DNA from 3 places in the Blautia faecis genome. Region 2 is predicted to be linked to each of the others. Evidence: a T-box and tRNA genes for the amino acid it is inferred to sense, from the RefSeq annotation. Region 2 holds a T-box; the other regions hold tRNA genes.

Region 1 (3,287 bases), on a different contig from region 2:
AGAACTTTAAGGATGCCTACGCATTTGGCGGACTTCTCACAGAAGAGGATGAAAGAGCCTTCCTTGGCGGCGTATATTATGAAGCCTATAAGAAAATGGGCGCACATCCCATGGTGATGAATGGGGTAGCAGGCACTCATTTCGCAGTGTGGGCACCCAATGCAGTTCGGGTAAGTGTGGTTGGCGAATTCAATAATTGGGATGGCAGAGCACTCCCCATGCATAAGATGCCCATGTCAGGCCTTTTTGAACTTTTTATCCCGGGAGTAAAGGCGGGGGACGCCTATCGTTATGAAATTAAGGCAAAAGGGGATGTGCTCCTTCAGAAAGCAGATCCTTATGGAAACAGAACCCAGCCTGCACCATTGTGGAATTCTGTTGTAGCGGATGTCTCTGATTTTACATGGAATGACAGCAGTTGGATGGCTGAACGTAAGAAATATGATGGCCGCAGGCAGCCGGTTTCCATTTATGAGACAAGCCTGGGACAGTGGGAATCAGGGAAAGAGCTGGTGACCTTTGCGAAAGAAAAGGGATATACCCATGTGGAACTTCATCCGGTTATGGAATTTCTGGAGGATGGTTCAGATGGATATCCTACATCTGCATATTTTGCAGTCAGCACACGTTATGGCACACCAGCAGATTTTGCAGCGCTGGTAGATGAGCTTCATCAGGTGGGAATAGGCGTGATCCTTGACTGGTCACCGGCTCAGTTCCCGAGATACGCAGGTGGTCTGGAGAAATTTGACGGAACGCCCCTTTATGAAGTGAAAGACCCGGAAATGGCAGTCCACCCGATGTGGGGCACCATGCTTTATAATTATGACAGCCCTATGGTAATGGATTTCCTGATTTCCAATGCCTGTTTCTGGCTGGAGGTTTTCCATGTGGACGGGCTTCGTATGGATGATGTAGATGCCATGCTTTATCTGGATTATGGAAGAAAGGATGGATGGACACCGAATATGTATGGCTCCAATGAGAACCTTCCTGCCATTGAATTTCTGAAGCATCTGAATTCCATTGTGAAGAAGCGTGATCCAGGAGCACTTCTGATCGCACAGGAGGATGGTCTGTGGCCGGAGCTGACTGACAGTGTGGAGAATGATCACATTGGGTTTGATTATAAGTGGAGTGGCGGATGGACAAGAGATTTCCTGTTCTATCTGTCAGTAGATCCGATTTTGCGGAAGAATTATCATGACCAGCTGACTTTGTCCACCTTATATGCATATTCTGAGCATTATATTCTGACTCTTGGAAACAGAGATGTGGGAAGCCTGAATGAGTTTATGGCGAAACTTCCGGGAGATGAGAAGCAGAAGCTGGCACAGGTGAGAGAGGCTTATTCCTATATGATGGTGCATCCTGGCTGTAAAATGATGGCACCGGGGACTGATATGCCGGAGGGACTTGCCAAATGCATTCAGGCGTTGAATACCCTTTATAAGAGTTCGCCTGCTCTTTATCAGATGGATGATGAGTATGACGGATTTGAGTGGGTTCAGCTGATGAAATACGAGGAGAATGTGATCACTTTCCTGCGTAAGACAGAGAAACCAGAGGAAACGCTGCTTGTAATCTGTAATTTCGCCGCAATACCCTACGAGAATTACCAGGTGGGCATGCCTTTTGCAGGAAAATATAAAGAAATCTTTAATAGCGATGCAGTAGAATTCGGCGGAGAGGGTGTAGTGAATTCTCGTGTGAAGACAGCAAAAGCAGAAGAGTGCGATGAACGGGAGTATTCTATTAAGGTGAAGCTGCCGGCACTTGGTGTGAGCATTTACAGCTGCACTCCCGGGAAAGCCCCAGCCAGGAAGAAAGTGACCGCAGCGAAAACTGCGAAAGATAAGACTGCGAAAGATAAGACTGCAGGAAAACTGGTAAGGACTGTGAAGGCAAAAACTCCAGCAAAGAAGTCAGTAAAGGAAGAAAAAGCTACGAAAGTAGAAGAAGCTGTCAAGGCAGAGAAAAAGGCAGAAACAGTGAAGAAAAGAGCCACAGTAAAAAATGACAATAACAAAGCAGACAGAAATAAATAGCCAATAAGTAATAAAATAGCAAAAAAGACTGTATTTACATATCTGAATTTCAGATGTGAGGAATGCAGTCTTTTTGAATCTTTTTACAATAAGAAAGTAGCGAAGCAGATCAGAAATATCCGATTGATGCAAATAAAAAAAGCTGGAAATGAGACTCGAACTCACGACCCCTTCATTACGAGTGAAGTGCTCTACCGACTGAGCTATTCCAGCTTATGGAATGATAAGTGTATAAAAATTTATACACTTATCAGACACAAAAGATATTTTAAGTTATAAGCAGCCATTTGTCAAGAAAATCTTGGGTAAAAATTCTGATTTATCGTGGGTGAAAATTCTGATTATACGATTTTAAACCAGTCTTTTTCCTCAAACTCAACTACCGTACAGTCATTGGCATAAGTACATTCCGGTAAAATGATCATTGCATGAAGGACATCGTTGTTTACTGGCAGAGGACATAAATGCCAGATAGCGGCATTGATCTTTACCATACATCCTTTGGGAACAAGGAAGGCCTTTGTAAGTTCCGGGACTGGTGTACCGGCAGATGCAGGAGCAACATGAATGATCATATCATCATCCAGAGCTACGATGCCTTCCCAGGTGGTTGTGTGGTATTCTGCCATCTTAACGATTCGCTCATCTTTGCGTACGGCAATGGGAGAAAATCCCATACTTCCCATACAGGTACCTGAGATACGATCCGGATAAAATTTGTGGATTTCGCCCTGTAAAGGATAACCTTCCGGTTCAGTCATGGAACAGTAGGTGCCAAAGGGCGCAAAATCTGTTGGATTAATTTTTACAGCTGTAATTTCTTTCATGGTAAACCTCCTCAAATGTAGTAAAAACCCTTGAAGCTATTGTATCATGGTGTTGGAAAAAGCTCAATAAATATCTTTAAATGGATAGTGTGAATAAAGAAAGGCAGTTAATATTTTTAATAAAAGTTTTATAGATTTAAGAACGCAGTATGTGTTATTATAAAAATGTAGATAAAGTTCATAAAGAAAGGCTTGTGGTGAATGAAAGTACCAAACAAATTGTCAAAAATGCTTTCTACCGCAGGAGAAAAGGCAGCGTATGATAACGCATGTAAGAAATTATTGTCAAACAAGATTATTCTTGCATGGATTATGAAAAGCTGTCTGCAGGAGTACAGGGAGTGTGCAATACAGGAAATTGCAGAGAAATACATAGAAGGAGATTTGTATGTTTCTGAAATTCCAGTATATC
Region 2 (3,287 bases):
TTTAACATTGAGAAGAACATTTATGCACAGCTTCTTGAGAATCCGGACGAAGTAGTTACTGGTACAGTTAAAGAGCTGGCTGAGAAATATAATCAGGAAGTGCTCACCATGGTTGGTTTCCTTGATGGAATCAATGACAGCCTTAAGGTTCAGAATCCGATCGAGACTATGGATGAGAATACTACCGTAAGTCTTTGCTTTGACAAAGAGCTTCTTTACAAGAATATGGTAGACGCTAAAGCTGACTGGCTTTATAATCTTCCACAGTGGGACAAGATCTTTACCCCGGAGAAACGTAAAGAGCTTTATCTTGAGCAGAAGAAATCCGGTACTGTTGTTAAGGCACACAAGATCGGACGTAACGATCCGTGTCCATGCGGAAGCGGAAAGAAATATAAATTCTGCTGCGGAAGAAATAAATAAGAGAATGTGAATACTGACCGGGATCCGGTGGATTCCGGCTGTGGGGACGGATTGCAATGGTGGATAACTGCCAGGCAATCCGTTTCGTGTATATTTATAGGAAAATTAGTTGATTTATGAGTTCTACAAGTATGAATCAGTTTGCTTTGTGCGAGTAATGAGTGAAACACGCAGAGTGGATTTGAATTTAGAAAGAGAGAAGAGAATTTGAGTTTATTTTGTTTTTGCGCCGGGATTTTAAGCCTGGCTTATTATGTGCTGATCGTGGTATATGCTGGCATTACAGCTGATTTTGCCTGGTTCTGGGTACTGCTTACAGCGGTTCTGGAAGGCAGCGCAGTACTGATCCGCTATGGCAGAAATCATCCGGGAATTTTCCCTGGATGGCTGGGAACTGTGATCATGGTGGCTGTGCTGATCGGAAGTGTCTGTTTTGGATTTATCTGCAGCTGTGTGATTTCCGGAATGAAGTCTTCCGGGAAAAAGAACCTGGATTATGTAGTTGTGTTAGGCGCTCATGTAAAAGGAGATGTACCATCCAAGGCCCTGGAACTTCGTCTGAAGGCGGCACTGAAATATGCCAGGGAGAATGAAGATACCACGCTGATCCTTTCCGGCGGACAGGGCTTGGGGGAGGATATTACGGAAGCAAAATGTATGGAGAATTATCTGACAGCGCATGGTATTTCACAGGAGCGGCTGGTGTTGGAAGAGAAGTCTACAAGCACGAAAGAAAATCTGAAATTTTCCGATGAGCTTACCGGGTGCAGTAAGAAAAATACGGGAATATTGTCAAATAATTTTCACGTGTACCGGGCAGTAAAATTGGCGGAAAAGCTGGGATATAAACATCCTTATGGAATTGCGGCGGTATCAGATCCTATTATGCAGGTGCATTATGTGGTGCGGGAAGTAGCAGCACTTGTAAAAGAAAAACTTCGGGGAAATATCTAATTTTTTATCATCTTTATTTCGCAGATTATTGACAAACCCAAAACCCGAGGCTATAATGGGACACAGTGATAAGAAAACACGTTGACGAGAAGAGTAAACTGTGGAATGTTTCAGAGAGAGGCAGGCGGCTGGAAATGCCTTATCAGGAAACAGTTGAAAACTACCTCCGAGTGGCCCTAATCCGGTCCGGTGATTCCGTTACCATCAAATAAGTGGCCTGGTTTACAGATACGTATGCTATGGCAAGCAGGGTGGAACCGCGAGTATATTCGTCCCTTACAGTGTGAGAGCATTGTAAGGGGCTTTTTGTTTTTCACGAGCAATGAGTTAAAGTCCACGCTTGTGTGTGACCTTGGTGACTTCCGCTCGTCTCGTCCCTGCATGGGAGTACAGGAAATGCATTGTTTTCAGTGCTCAGTCAAACGTTACCATACGTTTTTCGTATCAGACAGTTTCCTGCCGGATACAGTTTCAGAAAAAGAAAAGGAGACACGAATCATGATTATCACATTAAAAGACGGTTCTAAAAAAGAATACGCAGAAGCAAAATCCGTTATCGACATTGCGGCTGATATCAGCGAAGGCCTTGCAAGAGTTGCATGTGCAGGAGAGGTTGACGGAGAAGTTGTTGACCTTAGACATGTAGTTGACAAGGACTGCGAGTTAAGCATCCTGACATTTGAGGATGAGGGTGGAAAAGGCGCTTTCCGTCACACCACATCCCACATTATGGCACAGGCAATCAAGAGACTGTACCCGGATGTAAAGCTTGCAATCGGACCATCTATTGCAGACGGATTTTATTATGATATTGACAGCGAGAACCCGATCACTACAGAGGATCTTGCAAAGATCGAAGTTGAGATGAAGAAAGTGGTAAAGGAAGCACTTCCGATTACCCGTTTTACTAAATCCAGAGAAGAAGCGATCGCATTCTTCAAAGAGAAAAATGAGCCATATAAAGTGGAGCTTATCGAAGATCTTCCAGAAGATGCTGTGATCAGCTTTTATCAGCAGGGTGAGTTTGTTGACCTTTGTGCAGGACCTCACCTTATGACAACCAAACCGGTAAAAGCATTCAAGCTTACCAGCATTGCAGGTGCTTACTGGAGAGGAAGCGAGAAGAATAAAATGCTTACCAGAATCTACGGAACTTCTTTCACAAAGAAAGCAGATCTGGAAGAATATATTACCCGTATGGAAGAGGCGAAGAAACGTGACCACAGAAAGCTTGGTAAAGAGCTTGGTCTGTTCATGATGAGCGACGAAGGTCCTGGATTCCCGTTCTTCCTTCCTAAGGGAATGGTTCTGAAGAATACTCTTCTTGATTACTGGAGAGAAATCCATCAGAAAGCAGGATATGTTGAGATTTCCACACCGATCATGCTGGCACGTCATCTTTGGGAGACATCCGGACACTGGGATCATTACAAAGAAAATATGTATACAACTGTAATTGACGATCAGGATTTTGCAATCAAGCCAATGAACTGTCCGGGAGGTATTCTTGTATACCAGTCAGAACCACGTTCTTACCGTGATCTGCCGCTTCGTATGGGTGAGCTTGGTCTGGTACATCGTCATGAAAAATCCGGACAGCTTCACGGACTTATGCGTGTACGCTGCTTTACACAGGATGATGCCCATATCTTTATGATGCCGGAGCAGATCCGTGAGGAGATCAAAGGGGTTGCAAAACTGATTGACGAGGTATATCAGCTGTTTGGTTTCAAATATCACGTAGAGCTTTCCACACGTCCGGAAGATTCCATGGGAAGTGATGAGGACTGGGAGATGGCTACAGATGCTCTTCGCGGAGCTCTTGACGACCTCGGGCTTAATTATGTAGTAAATGAGGGAGACGGAGCGTTCTATGGACCGAAGATTGACTTCCATCTTGAGGACTCCAT
Region 3 (3,287 bases), on a different contig from region 2:
GCTACCAAGGGCTTCATTTTCCATATTGTTCGGAGCATCCAGATATTCCACCTGTCCTTCCGGATAATTGTCAATGATCAGTTTGATCGGATCAAGGACTGCCATATAGCGAGGAGCCTTTAATTTCAGATCCTCACGGATACAGTACTCGAGCATTGCATAGTCTACTGAACTGTCAGCTTTGGATACACCACAAAGTTCCACAAACTTCTGAATAGATTCAGGTGTGTAACCACGGCGACGTAAACCGGAAATAGATACCAGTCTTGGATCATCCCATCCGTCAACAATTCCATTCTCTACCAGCTTCTTAATATAACGCTTACCTGTTACTACATTCGTCAGATACAGCTTTGCAAACTCAATCTGCTTCGGAGGATGTGGATATTCCAGTTCTCTTACAACCCAGTCATATAATGGTCTGTGATCTTCAAATTCCAGAGTACAAATGGAATGTGTAATTCCCTCAATTGCATCCTCAATAGGATGAGCAAAATCATACATCGGGTAAATACACCAGGTATCTCCTGTTCTGTGATGGCTTACATGAGCTACACGATAGATAACCGGATCTCGCATGTTCATGTTTGGAGAAGCCATGTCAATCTTTGCTCTCAGAACTTTCTCACCATCAGCATATTTGCCTTCTTTCATCTCTTCAAAAAGCTGAAGATTCTCTTCTACAGTTCTGTTGCGATACGGACTCTCTTTGCCAGGCTCCTTTAAAGTTCCACGATATTCTCTGATCTGGTCCGCAGTTAAATCGCAGACATATGCCTTACCCTTTTTAATCAATTTTACTGCAGCTTCATACATCTGTCCGAAATAATCGGAAGCGAAGAACAGTCTGTCCTCCCAGTCAGCTCCCAGCCATTTTATATCGGCTTTAATGGACTCAACAAACTCAGATTTCTCCTTAGTCGGATTGGTATCATCAAAACGCATGTTGAATTTACCATTGTACTCTTTCGCCAGTCCGGCATTTAAAAGAATGGATTTGGCATGTCCTATATGAAGATAACCGTTTGGCTCTGGCGGAAAACGTGTATGAACGGTGTCATAAACTCCTTCTGCCAGGTCTTTATCAATGATATTCTCAATAAAATTTTTGGAAACCTTTTCGTTCTCCATGGTTCTCCCTCCTGATATCAACTCTTTTATAGCATAAATTCCAATATCTGTCAGAGCATGTTAAAAAATTTTCTTCAATATGTGTATCGGGAATAATTTCTCAAACATATTCTGTTCTTTGATGATTTATCTTATCATAAATAGGTGCATTTTAAAAGTTTTTCTTAAAAAATTGTTGATTTTTATCCCTATCTATGAGAGTATATTAATTTATGCTACAAAAAAATCCCTGATATATAATCAGGGATTAAAAAGAGCTGATGACGGGAATCGAACCCGTGACCTCCGCCTTACCAAGGCGACGCTCTACCGACTGAGCCACATCAGCACTCTCATGTCCGGCATTTCTGCCGCTCACAGTTGATTATATTACCAGAAGGTTATCTTATTGTCAACACCTATTTTCAAATTTTTTCAAAAAATATAAAATAATTAAAATTCTTTGCTGCAGCACCTGCCGCTGCAACCTGGCAGGTACTGCTATACTGCATTTTTCATTTTTCAGGAATAACAATATTCCGCACATAATCTGTATCTGTCAGTAAGCCATCTCCGCTTTTCTTGTTTGTAAAGGAAGCGGTCCCATTCTGATTTCCGGACAGATCAAACTGAACAGTATTTCCCTGTACAGTTCCATTTACTACCTGGTCAATTTTCTCCAGTTTATACCGCATAACTTTACTCTCTTGAACCTGGTATTTCCCTGCCGGAAGTGCGAATACAGCCCTTTTGCTTACATCTGCCCGGGTGTCTGTGTTTTCTTTTGTAAATTCCACAGTTTTAGAGTAAATACGTTCTTCGCCATCCAGATCTGTTCCTTTCACCGTGAATGTAAAGGCCGGATTTCCCTGTCCCCAGACAATTTCATCTCCATGAAGAATTTTGTTTATTGTAAGAGTCACCATCTTCACATCTGTCATCTGGAACTTCTGAACTCCAGATGTACTTTTTACCGTACAAATCACCGGTTTTCCTTTTTTGTAACCGGAAGGAGCTGTTATTTCTGTAAGTACATATTCTCCGGCTGGCAGTTTATTAATCCTATGAGCAGTTTTCCCGGACGTCCAGGTGTCGATCACTTTTCCGCTTTTATCCGTCAACTGCATAACAGCTCCTGCAACAGCTTCACCTGTCACCTTATCCGTCTTTAAAAATTCCGCTTTTATATAACGATTTTCAATTACCATTGTATAACCTTGCTCATTCTTTACCAATCCATTTGCATCCACAGTAAATTTATAAACTGTGTTATCTAAAACATATCCGGCAGGTACTGCTGTCTCCTGTATACAATATGTTGCAGGTGACAGCCCTTCCAATTTTATTAATCCGTTTTTGTTTGTTGTGTATGTTGTTCCCGCCGAATCTGCATTTGCACTGCTTTCCCATAAACGGAATTTTACGCCTTCAATAGGAGGACGATTTCCTCCTGCTTCTTCCGTTTCTGTTACTTTTTTGATGTACAGATGCATTTTCCGATTTCTGACAAGGATCGCTTTTTCAGGCTCTGTTTTGCTTAAATTCGCCTCAAATACCTGCCGGCTGATTGCATATCCCTCCGGTGGTCTTACCTCACTTACCTTATATTTTCCAAGATAAATATCTTTTGAAATGGCTGTTCCATTTCTATCCGTTACTATAGTATCTGCTACAGTCCCAGCTCTCAGCAAAATATTTCCAGAAGCAGAACGGATGTCCTCCAAAGCTGTGATCTGAAATTTTCCATTCTGCAGTGCCTTTCCTGTCTCATCCACTTTTCTTATAGTAATATGACCTTTTGGAACTTTTTCCTTTACAATCACCCTGGTCTTTTCTGTATTTTTTGATGTGGAAGAAGGTTCTCCTCCGATCCAGTTAAAAGTACTTGTAGCAATATTGTATATATGGGCTTCCAGTACATCCGGATTTTGATTTGCTACATAGTACTGCTGTAAGTTACTGTTACTCTTCAATCCAACAGTAAGTAAAAGACGCACGGATTTTCCATAACAGCGCTCTGGCAATTCTGCCACAGAAGACAAGGTAATCGAATTTCCAGCAACATTCAGACTCCAATCTCCGCGTACACTGTCAGAAGCGCCAAATGAAGCTTCTACTGTCTGATCAAGATATATCTGAACCCCTTTCAGTTCAAAACAGTCTGCCAAAGTATCCTG

Evidence for each region. A T-box is a leader RNA that pairs with one kind of tRNA and senses whether it is charged. The one in region 2 lies ahead of thrS (threonine--tRNA ligase), so its partner is inferred to be a tRNA-Thr.
Region 1: it has a tRNA-Thr gene. The T-box ahead of thrS (threonine--tRNA ligase) is inferred to sense a tRNA for this amino acid. The anticodon was not compared.
Region 3: it has a tRNA-Thr gene. The T-box ahead of thrS (threonine--tRNA ligase) is inferred to sense a tRNA for this amino acid. The anticodon was not compared.

What each region holds. Positions count from the first base shown of each region.
Region 1 covers NZ_JAQDKY010000036.1:17,649-20,935, forward strand. Annotated here, with positions in the region: gene glgB (1,4-alpha-glucan branching protein GlgB) at 1-2,048, shown strand, start outside; tRNA gene PGQ38_RS14940 (tRNA-Thr) at 2,189-2,261, opposite strand; gene PGQ38_RS14945 (ureidoglycolate lyase) at 2,390-2,875, opposite strand; gene PGQ38_RS14950 (hypothetical protein) at 3,077-3,287, shown strand, end outside.
Region 2 covers NZ_JAQDKY010000068.1:6,534-9,820, reverse strand. Annotated here, with positions in the region: gene PGQ38_RS18505 (SEC-C metal-binding domain-containing protein) at 1-423, shown strand, start outside; gene PGQ38_RS18500 (YdcF family protein) at 631-1,377, shown strand; T-box leader at 1,450-1,657, shown strand; gene thrS (threonine--tRNA ligase) at 1,876-3,287, shown strand, end outside.
Region 3 covers NZ_JAQDKY010000008.1:31,934-35,220, forward strand. Annotated here, with positions in the region: gene PGQ38_RS05835 (glutamine--tRNA ligase/YqeY domain fusion protein) at 1-1,131, opposite strand, end outside; tRNA gene PGQ38_RS05840 (tRNA-Thr) at 1,387-1,459, opposite strand; gene PGQ38_RS05845 (SpaA isopeptide-forming pilin-related protein) at 1,626-3,287, opposite strand, start outside.